Regions from separate parts of the Micromonospora palythoicola genome, predicted to be linked through region 1. Evidence: riboswitches for the same ligand, from Rfam matches in the RefSeq annotation. Region 1 holds a riboswitch; the other holds the start of a gene.
The links. Region 1 has a riboswitch for S-adenosylmethionine ahead of V5O40_RS06775 (ABC transporter substrate-binding protein). Riboswitches for the same ligand answer to the same signal wherever they lie in the genome.

Region 2: it holds a riboswitch for S-adenosylmethionine, as region 1 does, so the genes downstream of both, thrC (threonine synthase) here and V5O40_RS06775 (ABC transporter substrate-binding protein) in region 1, are expected to answer to the same signal.

Annotation. Positions count from the first base shown of each region.
Region 1 covers NZ_JBAGKI010000010.1:26,024-33,225, reverse strand. The annotation lists gene V5O40_RS06785 (urease subunit beta) at 1-231, opposite strand, end outside; gene V5O40_RS06780 (urease subunit gamma) at 228-530, opposite strand; SAM riboswitch class IV at 927-1,039, shown strand; gene V5O40_RS06775 (ABC transporter substrate-binding protein) at 1,304-2,188, shown strand; gene V5O40_RS06770 (amino acid ABC transporter permease) at 2,225-3,004, shown strand; gene V5O40_RS06765 (amino acid ABC transporter ATP-binding protein) at 3,001-3,732, shown strand; gene V5O40_RS06760 (DUF559 domain-containing protein) at 3,703-4,683, opposite strand; gene V5O40_RS06755 (ABC transporter permease) at 4,867-6,492, opposite strand; gene V5O40_RS06750 (ABC transporter ATP-binding protein) at 6,489-7,202, opposite strand, start outside.
Region 2 covers NZ_JBAGKI010000022.1:32,586-39,787, reverse strand. The annotation lists gene V5O40_RS12755 (alpha/beta fold hydrolase) at 1-239, shown strand, start outside; gene V5O40_RS12750 (ABC transporter permease) at 239-1,138, shown strand; gene V5O40_RS12745 (DUF4232 domain-containing protein) at 1,178-1,930, opposite strand; gene V5O40_RS12740 (DoxX family protein) at 2,134-2,580, shown strand; SAM riboswitch class I at 2,701-2,836, shown strand; gene thrC (threonine synthase) at 2,846-4,132, shown strand; gene V5O40_RS12730 (GNAT family N-acetyltransferase) at 4,369-5,388, shown strand; gene V5O40_RS12725 (GNAT family N-acetyltransferase) at 5,441-6,460, shown strand; gene paaN (phenylacetic acid degradation protein PaaN) at 6,514-7,202, shown strand, end outside.

The sequences.
Region 1 (7,202 bases):
GCGGCTGACCCCCGGCTCGAACCGCACCGAGGTGCCGGCCGGTACGGCGAGCCGCTGCCCCCAGGCGACGTCCCGGTCGAAGTCCAGCGCCGGGTTGGCCTCCGCGAAGTGGTAGTGCGAACCGACCTGCACCGGCCGGTCAGCGGTGTTGACCACCAGCAGCGTGGTCACCGGCCGCCCGGCGTTGATCTCCACCGGTCCGTCGGCCGGCAGGATCTCCCCGGGGATCACGGAATCGGGTGGTGCACCGTCACCAACTTGGTGCCGTCCGGGAACGTCGCCTCCACCTGCACCTCCCCCAGCAACTCGGGGATGCCGTCCTGCACGTCGTCCCGGCTGAGCACGGTGCGTCCGGCGGCCATCAGGTCCACCACGGACTGCCCGTCGCGCGCCCCTTCGAGCAGGAAGGCGGTGATCACCGCGACGGCTTCCGGATAGTTGAGGCGCAGGCCGCGCTCGCGGCGGCGCCGGGCGACGTCGGCCGCCACGTGGACGAGCAGGCGGTCCTGCTCGTGGGGGGTGAGATACACGGGTGGCTCCCGGTGGATGTCCGCGCTCCCGTCGACCGCCGGCCCGGCGCCTCGACGCGCCGCCGCACGGTTCGGGGATCGCCCGCCGACTCGACCGTCACGCGCGTCGGACCCGGGAGTTCCACCCTCCCGGCCCACGTGACGGACCACCGGCGGTGTCATCGGATGCGGACCGCACCCACCGCTGACCAGACCGTAGAGGATCACCCACTCCCCCGGCAACACCCACAACGGCCCCCGGCCCCTGCCCCCCGCTCGCGTTGATCATGAGGTCAGCGGTGGTCGAGGGAGATCAGCTTCGCCGCCAACCTCATGGTCAACCTGGCTCGGGGTGGGGGTGAGGGTGGTCATAACGGGTGGACGGCGGGCGGTCACGGGATGCTAGCGTCGGCGGCAGGTCATGAGTGCCAGCGCGAAGCCCCGGCTTGCTGGCCGGCAACCCTCGTCCGCGCAGGGGTGCCCCGGGTGAGGACCAGGCATCGGTGCAACCACCGGTGCAAGCGTGGCCTGGGTTCCCGGGTCATCACGACCTTGAGGAGCACCATGTCGTACCGCCATCGACCTGTGGCCCGCCCGGGCCTGACCCGGCGTCGGCACGTCGACATGATGCGGGTGTGCAGCGCCGCGTGTAGCTGACCGCGTCGCCGCCCGTCACCGATCCGCCACGGACCGGCTGACCCCTCTGCCATCGATCCCATTCCCAGCGGTCCGCCCTGCGGCGGACCGTCGGTGCGGCACGTCCGTGCCCGCCGCAGCTCAACCAGGAGACACCCGTGCGATTCCTTCCTGCCCTGACCCGCGCCGCCGCCGTCGGTGTCGCCGCGCTCCTCGGCGCCGCCACCCTCACCGCCTGCGGCTCCGACTCCGCCGGCAGCGCGGCCGACAACCCGTACGGCCTGCTCCAGCCGGGCGTGCTGCGGGCCGGCACGCTCACCGACGCCCCGCCGAACGTGTACCTGAAGGACGGCACCTTCACCGGCTTCGACAACGACCTGCTGGTCGCCGCCGCCGGCAAGCTCGGCCTGAAGGTCGAGTTCGTCGGCACCGACTTCTCCGCCCTGCTCGCCCAGGTCGGCAACCGCAAGTTCGACATCGGCAGCTCCTCGATCACCATCACCGAGGCACGGAAGAAGACCGTGGACTTCGGCAACGGATACGACTTCGGCTACTTCGGGCTCGACGTGCCCGCCGGATCGCCGCTGCGCAGCTTCGACGAACTGCCCGGCAAGCGGGTGGTGGTCGTGCAGGGCACCGTCCAGGACGACTACGCCACGAACAAGGGCCTGGACCCGGTCCGCGTACCCGACTACAACGGCGCGATCAACCAGCTCAAGGCCGGTACCGCCGACGCGTGGATCGCCCCGGCCGAGATCGGTGAGAAGACCGCCGCGGACAGCGGCGGCAGGATCACGGTCGCGGCGAAGGAACTCAGCCCGGCACCCACCGCGTACGCCTTCGCCAAGGGCAACGATGCGCTGCGCGAGGCGCTGAACAAGGCCCTCGACGAGGTGATCGCCGACGGCACCTGGACCCGGCTGCAGGAGCAGTACTACCCCGGCCGACCGATCCCGGCCGACTTCACCCCGGGCAGCGGCGACGTGGTGGCACCCTCCGCATCGGTCGGCGCGGCGGCACCGTCGGCGTCGGCCGCTTCCTGACGGTAGGGCCACGAGCGAGTAGGGCGGAGGTTGACCGTGGATCCGTTGCGCACCCTGTGGGAGACGTTCTTCGACTGGGAGTCGATGCGCGAGGCGCTACCCGAGATGCTCACCGTCGGGTTGCCCAACACGCTGATCCTGGCGGTCACCGCCGCCCTGCTCGGCTCGGCGCTGGGCATCCTGCTGGCGGTGGCCGGCATCTCGCGTACCCGCTGGCTGCGGTGGCCGGCTCGGGTGTACACCGACGTGTTCCGGGGCCTGCCGGCGGCGGCGACGATCCTGCTGATCGGGGTCGGCCTGGCCCCGCTGGGCATGCGGGTCTGGGGACCGAACCCGTACCCGCTGGGCATCCTGGCGCTGTCGCTGATCGCCTCGGCGTACCTCGGGGAGATCTTCCGCTCGGGTATCCAGTCGGTGGAGGCCACCCAGCTGGAGGCGGCCCGCGCGCTGGGCTTCTCCTGGCGCGAGGCGATGCGGCGAGTGATCATCCCGCAGGGCATCCGGCGGATCCTGCCGGCCTGGGTGAACCAGCTCATCGCCCTGATCAAGGACTCCAGCCTGGTCTACTTCCTCGGCCTGCTGGCCAGCCAGCGCGAGCTGTTCCGGATCGGTCAGGACTACGCGGCGAACACCGGCAACCAGTCGGCGCTGCTGCTGGCCGGGCTGTGCTACCTCGTGCTGACCGTGCCACTGACGCACGTCGTCAACTGGATCGACCGGCGGCTGCGACACGGCCGGCCGGTGGCCGGGCCGACCGACGACCCCGACGACCTGGACCTGGCGCTGCCCGGCGCCGCCGGAGGCAACCAACGATGAACACCTCGGTCAGTCTCAGCCTGCGCGACGTGCACCTGGCCTTCGGCAGTCATCGGGTGCTGCGCGGGGTGGACCTGGACGTGGCGCGCGGCGGCACCGCCTGCGTGATCGGCCCGTCCGGGTCGGGAAAGTCCACCCTGCTGCGTACCGTCAACCGGCTCCTCGAACCGGACCGGGGTGACGTGCTGCTGGACGGCCGCAGCGTGCTGCGCGACGACCCCGACGCCCTGCGGCAGCGGATCGGCATGGTGTTCCAGCAGTTCAACCTCTTCCCCCACATGAGCGTGCTGCGCAACATCACCCTGCCGTTGCGCCGCATTCGCAAGCTCGGCGAGGACGAGGCGGTCACCCGGGCCCGGGCCGAACTCGACCGGGTCGGCCTGGCCGCGAAGGCCGACGCCCGGCCGGCGCAGTTGTCCGGCGGCCAGCAGCAGCGGGTGGCCATCGCCCGGGCGCTGGCCATGCGGCCGCAGGTGATGCTCTTCGACGAGGCCACCTCGGCGCTGGACCCGGAACTGGTCAAGGGGGTGCTGGCGCTGATGGCGGACCTTTCGTCGGAGGGCATGACGATGGTGGTGGTGACCCACGAGATGGGCTTCGCCCGCCAGGTCGCCGACACCGTCGCCTTCATGGACGCCGGGGCGGTGCTGGAGGCCGGCGAGCCGGCGGCCATCTTCGAGTCGCCACAACACCCCCGGCTACGCCGCTTCCTGTCCCAGGTGCTCTGAGCCTGGCCCCTCCGGACAACAGTGGCGGCCGGCGAGGATCGCGAGGGTTTCCCGGCGCACCTCGCCGGGCTCCCGTAAGAGGCGACGGTGGCTGAACCTGACCACCATGATGCCGACCGTGGCGAGTAACGCATCGCGCCGCAGGTCGATCTCCCGCTGGCGCGGGTCGCCGTGCGAGGCGGCACCGTCCAGCTCGATGTTGACCCGCTCCTGCTCGGCGAACAGGTCCAGGTACATGGTTCGCTGCCCCACCCGGACACGTACCCGACGCCTCAGCACCGGCATCTCCGGACCGGTGAAGACGCGGTCATGTCCCCAGATCTCCAAGGGGCTGCGACAGCCGGCATCGAGCCGGTCGATGAGTGCGGACAGTGCCGCCCGCCCGGTCAGCTTCGGAGCGAGCGCGTCACGGAGCCGGTACCCAGTGGTCATCCGGTCGTTCACAGCGCGGACAACCAGCCCGAGGCGGCTCTCCTCGGACAACAACGGCCACGAGCGCACCAGCGCCTCCTCCAGCCGGACGAGAGGCAGGCCCCGTCGCACCACGACGTGTGGTGGTTCCGCCGCAAATGCCGTCCGATGCCGCACCAGCAGACTCTCCTTGCTCCGCATCCCGGTACCAGCCGGCACATCGAGGTACACGGGCTCGCCTGCCGGTTGAGGCCGAAGGCCGTACACGTCCAGCGCGGTCAAGGCGCTCAAGGCCGCCCGGCCGTCGGCGTACGCGAGTGCCGCCCGACGGGCGACCTCGGGTGTCACACGTGCGAGCAGGTTTCTCGAATCCGCGCTGGTGAGCAACGAGCCGTCGACGTAGACCGCCGGCAGCACGCGACACAGCCAGCCACTGCGGTACGCCCGCCGCAACGTCCACGGCGGTACCACCTCAAGGGCCCGGGCGCGGGTCACCACACCACCACCAGCTTCGACGAGCGATCGGAGCAGGGCATCCACGGCGACCGAGCCTGCCCCAGGCCACGCCGACCCCCAGCCCCCTGTGGACACCACGCGGAGCTGTGGACAACCCCGCACTCCAGTGCCGCGTGTGCTATAGCTACTGATCGTTTGCAGTCAAGTGACCGGACCAGCGGCGTGTCGAGTCACTCGACTGCAAGTGATCAGTCAGATCGGTCCGAATCAGGTGGGGGTGTCGCGGCGGCGGAAGGTGGTCAGGCCGAGCGTCAGCAGGGCGGCGGCTACGGCGGTGAGGACCACCAGGGGCAGGACGGTTACGTCGACGGCGGGCACCGACGGCACGTGGGTGTACGGGGAGACGTTCAGCGCCGCCTGCGGCAGGTCCAGCGCGGCGCCCAGCTGGCCGAGCAGCAGGAACACGATGAGCACCGCCCAGCTCGACGCGACCGACAGGCGTGGCACGGCACCGAGCAGGGCGGTCACCACCCCGGCGACGACGAGCAGGGCGGGCAGCCGCAGTAGCGCGGCGCCGGTCAGGTCTACCGTCCAACCGACCGGGTCACCGACCGCCAGGCCGTACCCGAGGCCGGTGGTGGCACCGGCCAGCAGCATCAGCGCCAGCGCACCGAGCACGGCACCGGCCACCTGCGTGCCGAGCCAGCGGTAGCGGCTGACGGCGGTGGCGAGCAGCGGTTCGAGGATGCCGTCGGACTCGTCACCGCGTACCCGCAGCAGGGCCTGCACCACGTACGCCCCGATGGTCAGGGCGAACAGACCGAGCATCGCGGCCAGGAAGGCGTCGACCAGCTCGGCCCCGCCGCCGAGTTGGGCGATCGCCTCGGCGGCGGCCGGGTTGTCGGCGATCATGTCGTCGACCTCGTTGCCGGCCAGACCCATGGCGAGGCCGAGCACCGCCACCGCGACCGCCCAACCGGTCAACGCGCCACGGTGCAGCCGCCAGGTGAGTCCGGCCGGGCTGAGCAGGCCGGCCGTGGCTCGGGCCGGCCCCCGGCGGGCGGCGAGCAGGCCGGCGCCGAGGTCGCGTCGTTCGGCGAGCGCGTACGCCCCGGCGATCCCGGCGACCAGCAGGGCGACCGGCAGCGTGAGCACCCACCACCGCTCGTCGTCGAAGGCACGGATCTGGGTGCCCCAGCCCAGCGGCGACAACCAGGTGGGCCAGGCGCTGTCCAGGCGCACCCCGTCGGCGGCCGGCTGACCGAGCACGTCACCGGTGGCGCGCAGCAGGAACGCCACCCCGACCGTGGCCGAGGCGAGGGCGTTGGCGCCCCGGGAGGTCACCGAGAGCTGGGCGGTGACGGCGGCGACGCCGGTGAAGGCGAGGCCGACCCCGACGATCGCCGCGGCGGCGGCGACCGAGCCGGCGGCCGGTAGCCCGGCACCGACGAAGGCGAGCGCGAGCAGCAACCCGGCCAGCACGTTGGCGCCGACCACGACCACCAGGGCGGCGGTGAGCAGGGCGTACCGGCCGACGGCGGCGGCACCGAGCAGTTCCGCGCGACCGGTCTCCTCGTTCTGCCGGGTGTGCCGGACCACGGCGAAGGTGCTCAGCAACGCGGCGAGCACGGCCAGGGTGAGGTACGTCTCGGTGACCACCACGGCACCGAGATCGGTGCTGGCGACCGGGCCGTTGAAGGCGCGGGCGACGACGCTGGTGTTGGCTACCTCGGCGTACCCGATGCGGTTCTGCTCGTCGGGGTAGATGCTGGCCACGCTCTCGGCGAGGGCGTAGCCGATCAGCGGGCTGCCGAGCGTCCAGATGGCCAGGCGGATGCGGTCCCGACGCAGGGCGAGCCGGGTGAGTCGGCCGGTGCCGGTGAAGGCGCTCATCGGGTGCCTCCGGCCGGCGCCTGCCGGTCTGCGTCGATCGTCTCGCCGTAGTGCCGCAGGAAGAGTTCCTCCAGGGTGGGCGGTGTGCTGGTCAACGCGCGGACCTCGAAGCGGACCAGGTGGCTCAGGAGCGTGTCGAGGTGCTCGGGCTCGACCTCCAGGCGGACGCGACCGTCCACGGGGCGGACCTCGTGCACGCCGGGCAGTTCGGTCAGGCCGGTCACCGGTCGTCCGGTCTCGACGGTGACGGTGGTGCGCGCCAGGTGGCGCAGCTCGGCCAGCGTGCCGGACTCGACGATCCGGCCCTCCCGGATGATGCTGACCTGGTCGCAGAGCGCCTCGACCTCGGCCAGCACGTGGCTGGAGAGCAGGACGCTCGCGCCGGCCTGGGTGAGCTGCCGGACCTCCTCCTGGAACACCGCCTCCATCAGCGGGTCCAGCCCGGAGGTGGGCTCGTCCAGCACGTACAGCTCGACGTCGCTGGCGAAGGCGGCGACGATGGCGACCTTCTGCCGGTTGCCCTTCGAGTAGGTGCGGCACTTCTTCGTCGGGTCCAGGTCGAAGCGGCGCAGCAGTTCGTCGCGACGGCGCGGGTCCAGCCCGCCGCGCAACGCCCCGAACAGGTCGATCGCCTCCCCGCCCGAGAGGTTGGGCCAGAGGTTGACGTCGCCCGGCACGTACGCCAGCCGCCGGTGCAGCGCGACCGCGTC
Region 2 (7,202 bases), on a different contig from region 1:
TCGAGGTGAGTGACCCGAGCGCGGCCCGGACCGTACTCGACGGCCTCGGTGGCGTACGGATCCTCGACGACGCCGACGGGCAGTTGGTGGTCGACACCAACGGCACCGCCCGCAGCGAGGTGGTCGCGGAGTTGGTCCGGGCCGGGATCGCGGTGGACCGGGTGGTGCCCCGGCGTCGCCTGGAGGATGCCTTCCTCGCTCTGGTGGGCGAGAACTCTCGGGGAAGCGGGGACCGGTGATGGCGGGATCGACTGTCGAGCCGACGCGGGACACGACCACCGTTGCCGCCTCGGGTGCGGCGGCCGGTTACCGGCCCGCCCGTACGCTGCCGTGCGGCGCGGAGTTCCGCCGGCAGGCGTCGCGCCGGCGTACCCAGTTGGCGCTGGGCTTCATGGTGCTGTTGCCACTGATCATCCTGATCGCGTTCCAGTTCGACTCGAACGACGACGACAACGGCGGCGGAGAGTTCGGCAGCCTGATCGATCTCGCCACCTCCGGCGGGCTGAACTTCACCCTCTTCACCATCTTCGTGTCGGCCTCGTTCCTGCTGGTCGTGGTGGTCGCGTTGTTCTGCGGCGACACGGTGGCGAGCGAGGCGAGCTGGGGCAGCCTGCGTTATCTGCTGGCGATTCCGGTGCCCCGGGCCCGACTGCTCACGGTGAAGCTGCTGGTCGCGCTCGCGTACTCGGGGCTCGCGTTGGTGCTGCTCGCCGGCACGGCACTGGCCATCGGCACCCTGCGCTACGGCTGGTCGCCGCTGCGCAGCACGGTCGCCGCCCAACTGGAGCCGGGCGAGGGGCTGCTGCGGCTGCTCGCGGTGCTCGGCTACCTGGCGATCGTCCTGCTGGTGGTCGCGGGGCTGGCCTTCCTGCTGTCGGTGACCACCGACGCGGCGCTGGGCGCGGTCGGTGGTGCGGTGCTGCTGTGGATCCTCTCCAGCATCCTGGACCAGATCACCGCGCTCGGCGTCATCCGGTCGTTCCTGCCGACCCACTACAGCACCGCGTGGTTGGGGCTGCTCTCCACGCCCGTGCAGACCGACGACATCGTGCGGGGCACGGTCTCGGCGATCTGCTACGCCACCGTGTTCTGGGGCCTGGCCTTCTGGCGCTTCACCCGCAAGGACATCACCAGCTGAGCGCGCTGCCCGCGACCGCTCGGCCACAGCCGGGACGGCTCAGAGCAGCGGGGCCGGTGTGGTGGGCGGCGGGTTCGGCGTCGAGGGTGTGGGCTGCGGCGTGCTCGGCTCCTGCTTGCGCCAGGCGCTGACCCCGAGCCGGTCGGTGTTGCCCAGGTCGATCCGCCCCTGAATGACGACCTGTTGGGCGGGTCGGCCGCGTAACGGGGCGACCTCGAGGTGCTCGGCGTTCGTCGCCACCACGGTCGGGTTGTCGACCAGGTTGCGCCAGAGCAGGGCGGCGCCGGCCGCCTCACCGGGGGCCAGCACCAGCGACCGGGGTGGATCGTCGAAGCCGGAGGTGATCCCTTTCGCGCCCCGGATCACCCTGACCGGGATGGCCCTGCCGTCGGCGTCCCGCAGGCTCGGCTCCGGATACCCACGCAGCCGGTAGGTGCGGTCGCCGCAGTTGACCAGTTCCAGGCCCATCGCCCGTAGCCCCATCGCGGCGCTGACGCCGCGGTAGGTGATCCGGACGCCGGAGTCGGGGCATTCGGACGTCGGGCCGGTATTCCCCCCGAGATCGCCGTCGCGGGCGGGTAGGCGGTCGAGACCGCCGTGGCCGGGCGGCGTGGCGCCGGAGGTTGCGGCGCCCGGTCCGCTGGAGCTTGGGACCGGCGCGGGTGGTGCCGTCGCGGTGTCGCCGGCTGGTGCGCACCCGGAGAGCAGGCCGAGCGCCGCCGCGATCGAGATCGGCACCGCGCGGAGCCGACGGACACCGCGGGCCGAGCTGCGGACCGTTGTACGTGGCATCGGAGCATCGTCGCACCCGGCAGCGGTGGCGGGTGTTCCCGGCCTTCGCGTAAGCGGGCGGTAAGGATTTCTCGTGGTCCTGCTCGCCGAAAGTTTCGACCGCTAGACTGACGCTGGGAGCGTTCCCACCAAGAGAGATTGCATCGACAACTATCTATCAAGTCCGCATTCTGGTACCACCACCCCACTCGTAGGAGGTACCAATGCGCACTGACCGGTTCGGCGGGCCGGCTCTGTCCCTGTTCCGCATCGTCATCGGGTTGTTGTTCCTCATTCACGGCATGTCATCGGTCTTCGGCGTCTTCGGCGGCAACCGGGGTAGCGGCGAGGCGGTGCCGCTCGGCCAGTGGCCGGGCTGGTACGCCGCGGTGATCCAGCTGGTCTGCGGCGCCCTCGTGCTCCTCGGCCTGTTCACCCGGCCGGCGGCCCTGCTGGCGTCGGGCTCGATGGCCTACGCGTACTTCGTGGTCCACCAGCCCGAGGCGCTGCTGCCGCTGCGGAACAACGGCGAACTGTCCGTCCTCTTCTGCTGGGCGTTCTTCCTGGTGGCGGTGCTCGGCCCGGGTACCTGGGCGGTGGACACGCTGTGGCGGCGCGGGGCTACCACGGTCGCTCTCGGCGAGGGCGAACGGCGGTCCGTGCCGGCCTGACGGTGAGGCTCAGCGGCGCCGGAGGGCGCGGCAACGGCGCCGCTGAGGTTTCGCTCACAGGCTGGGATTGACAGGCGACGGTTGCGTCCGGATTGCCTAGACTCGGCAACACAACTGCATACCTCATCCAGAGGGGCTGAGGGATACGGCCCGACGACGCCCCGGCAACCACCTCGCGCGCTCACCGGTGAGCATCCAGCGGGGCAGGTGCCAATTCCGTCCCCGCCGCAGGGTGCGATGCGGGGAAAGATGAGAGGACTTCGACATGACGTCGACGCTCGCCCCGTCCGGCATCGACACCGCCGCCAGCCCCGCTCGTGCCCTGGTCTGCCGGGCCTGTTCGGCCCGCTACCCGCTCGCCGCCCAGCACGCCTGTTACGAGTGTTTCGGCCCGCTGGAGGTCGACTACGATCCGGCCGTCCTCGCCACCGTCACCCGCGAGCAGATCGAGGCCGGCCCCCGCAACCTCTGGCGGTACGCCGCCCTGCTGCCCGCCGGCCAGGACCCGGCCACCAGGGTCACCCTGGACCCCGGGTTCACCCCGCTGGTGGCCGCCGACCGGCTCGCCGCCGAGTTGGGCATCACCGCTGCACTGTGGGTCAAGGACGACAGCGCCAATCCCACCCACTCGTTCAAGGACCGGGTGGTGTCGGTGGCGCTCACCGCCGCCCGCGCGCTCGGCTTCTCCCGGTTCGCCTGCGCCTCCACCGGCAACCTGGCCAACTCCGTCGCCGCGCACGCCGCCCGGGTGGGTACGCCGTCCGTGGTCTTCATCCCCGGCGACCTGGAGCAGGGCAAGGTCGTCACGACCGCCGTCTACGGCGGCGACCTGGTCGCCATCGACGGGTCGTACGACGACGTGAACCGGCTCTGCGGCGAGCTGGTCGAGACCGACGAGTTCGAGGACACCGCCTTCGTCAACGTCAACGTGCGGCCGTACTACGCGGAGGGGTCCAAGACGCTCGGCTACGAGGTGGCCGAGCAACTCGGTTGGCGGATCCCCGCCCAGGTGGTCATCCCGATGGCCTCCGGCGAGCTGCTCACCAAGATCGACAAGGCGTTCAGCGAGCTGGTCGAGATCGGGCTGGTCGAGGCACCGGCCGGCGGCTGGAAGGTCTTCGGCGCACAGTCGGCCGGCTGCAACCCGATCGCCACCGCACTGCACGCGGGCACCGACACCATCACCCCGGTCAAGCCGACCGGGATCGCCAAGTCGCTGAACATCGGCGACCCGGCGGCCGGGCTGTACGCCCTGGAGGCGGTGCGCCGCACCGGTGGCTGGATGGACCACGCCGACGACGACGAGATCCGCGCGGCGGTACGGCTGCTGGCGCGTACCACCGGGGTCTTCGCCGAGACGGCCGGCGGGGTGACCGTGGCGGTGCTGCGCAAGCTCGTCGAGTCGGGCCGGCTGGACCCGACCGCCGAGACGGTCGTGTTCAACACCGGCGAAGGGCTGAAGACCCTCGACGCGGTCGCCGGTGAGGTCGGTCCCACCCACCGGATCAAGCCTTCGTTGCGGGCCGCTCGGGACGCGGGCCTGCTGAGCTGACGAACGGATGAGTAAGCGGTATTTCGCAGGGAGTGAGCGAAACACGCCGCCAGGGACTTGACGACCGCAAACGGACGGCGCAAGATGCTCCGTGCGGGAGGGCGCTTCGCCGTAGACTTTCAGTCTTTACGACCCAGCGCCGGAGGCGTTGTGCGATCGTCCCTCCCGACCAACGTCCGAGCGGGCCAGCGAAAATTCGCTGGCCCGCTCGTCTGTCGCTGGCGCAGGCTGCCGGCATGACCATCACCGTCACCCCCTTCGGTCCCGCCGACGAGCAGGCGATCGAGCAGGCGTACCGGATCGGCACGGCCTACGTCGCCGCCGACCTGCCCGACTTTCCGCCCTTCTGCCGGCGGCGGTTCAGTGCGATGGTGCACCAGCCGATGCCGGGCAATGCACCGGTCAACCTGCTGGCACACCTCGACGGTGAGCCGGCCGGCCACCTCGTGCTGGATCTGCCGCAACTGGACAACACCGAGAACGCCTCCGCCGACCTGGTCGTGCACCCGGCGTACCGGCGCCGGGGGGTGGGCCGGGCGCTGGTCCAGCACGGCCTCGCCGTGCTGCGCGCGCACGGACGCAAGCGGGTCAGCGCGATGAGCATGGCGCACCCGCCCGGGGAACCCGACCGCCCCTCGGCGGCCGCTGCCTTCGCCACCTCCTTCGGCGCGGTCGACGCGCTGACCGACATCCGGCGCCGCCTGACCGTCGCCGACCTGGACCAGGCGCGGCTGGACACGCTGCTGGCCGACGCCCGGAGCCGGGCGGCCGGCTACGCGGTGTTGCGCTGGCAAGGGTGTACTCCCGACGACCTGGCGGCGGACGTGGCGTACCTCGACGGACGGTTGCTGGCCGACGCGCCAATGGGCGACCTGGCGTGGGAGCCGGAGCGGGTCGACGCCGAACGGCTACGCGGCACCGAGTCGGCGCTGGATGCGCGCGGCCGGCGGCGCTACCACGTCGGCCTGCGCCACGAGGCGTCCGGTCGGCTGGTCGCGTGGACGATGCTGGACGTCGGAGCGTCCGCGGACTGGCACTCGTTCCAGCAGATCACCATCGTCGACCCGGAGCACCGGGGCCATCGACTGGGCCTGCTGTCCAAGATCGAAAACCTGCGGCACCTGCTCGCTCACGAGCCCGCCGTGCGGGTCATCGACACGTTCAACGCGGCCAGCAACGACCACATGATCACCATCAACGAACAGCTCGGGTTCCAGGTGCGGGACCGGTGGAGCAACTGGCAACTCGACGTGTGACCGGCGGGAAATCCGGTGGCGGTGCCCGCCGGTCGGCGGGCAGGCTCGCGCCATGGCCGTCACCGTCACGCCGTACGACTCCACCGACGCGGCCGCGATCGACGCGGCGCACCGCGTCGTCGCGGCGGCGCAGGCCGTCGACCTGCCCGACCTGCCGGTGGGGGACCGGGCCGAGTTCGGGCTCCTGGTCGCCCATCCGCCGCACGGCAACGTGATCCACCAGGCGCTGGCCCGGCGGGACGGAGAGGTGGCCGGCCACCTGCGGATGCGGCTGCCGCAACTGGAGAACACCGGCATCGCCACCGCCGAGCTGACGGTGGACCCGGCGCGGCGGCGGCAGGGGGTGGGGCGGGCGCTACTGGCGTACGCCCGGAAGGTGGCCGCCGAGCACGGCCGGCAGCGGTTGATCGGCGAGACCCCGGGGCCACTGCCCGGCGGACCGGAGCGGGCGGCGCCGGGTGCGGCCTTCGCGGCGGCGGCCGGAGCGCAGGCCGCGCTGGCCGAGGTGCGGCGTCGGCTGGACACCACGCGGCTCGACCAGGCGGCCCTCGCCGCCCTGCACGATTCCGCCCGCGCCCGCGCCGCCGGCTACCGGACGGTGGCCTGGCGGGGGCCGGTGGCCGAGGAGTACGTGGTCGACGTCGCGCGGCTGGAGAGCCGGCTGCTCATCGACGCGCCGACGGGTGATCTCGCGATCGAGGCGGAGCAGGTGGATGCCGCGCGGTTCCGGGAGATCGAGCGGATCCAGCGACTGCGGGGCCGACGGCGCTACCACGTCGGCGCGGTGCACGAGGCGACCGACCGGCTGGTCGCCTGGACGATGATCGACAGAGGCCCGTCCACGCCGTGGCACGCCTGGCAGGAGATCACAATTGTCGACCCCGCACACCGGGGACACCGCCTGGGCCTGCTCGTCAAGGTGGAGAACCTTCGGCACGCCCTTGCCCACGAGCCGGCCCTGGCCGCGATCGACACCTGGAACGCGGCGGTCAACGATCACATGATCAGCATCAACGAGCAGCTCGGTTTCCGCCCGGTCGACGCCTGGACCGACTGGCAGCTGACCATCTGAAGTTGTGACACGCCCCTACTGATCTGAGGGCTTCGTGTTGCATGATGGCGGGCATGACGGAGACCCCGCACCCCCTCTACGCCAAGCACGCCGAGACCCTCAACCGCGCGCTGACCGCAATCGCGGAGCGGGGGTACTGGTCCGCCTACCCGGAATCACCGAGCCCACGGGTGTACGGCGAGACCGCCGCCGCCGACGGCAAGGCCGCCTTCGAGGCGTACCTGGGCGCGGACTTCCCGCTCGACCAGCCGAGCGACGGCGACCGGGTCGCCACCGAGCAGAGCCCCTTCGGCGTCCCGCTGAACGTGCGGTACCCGCACGCCGACGCCGACCAGCTGGTCACCGCCGCGTCCGCCGCGCTGCCGGCCTGGCGGGACGCCGGCCCGCAGGCCCGGGCGGGTGTCTGCCTGGAGATCCTCGACCGGCTGCACCGGAACATCTTCGAGCTGGCCAACGCGGTGCAGTTCACCAGCGGTCAGGCGTTCGTGATGGCCTTCCAGGCCGGTGGCGCGCACGCCCTGGACCGCGCGCTGGAGGCGCTGGCCTACGCGTACGCGGAGATGACCCGGCACCCGGGCACCGCCGGCTGGGAGAAGGCCGCCGGCAAGGGCGACCCGCTGCGGATGTCCAAGACCTTCCACGTGGTGCCCCGGGGCGTGGCCCTGGTCATCGGCTGCAACACCTTCCCGACCTGGAACTCGTACCCGGGTCTGTTCGCCTCCCTGGTCACCGGCAACCCGGT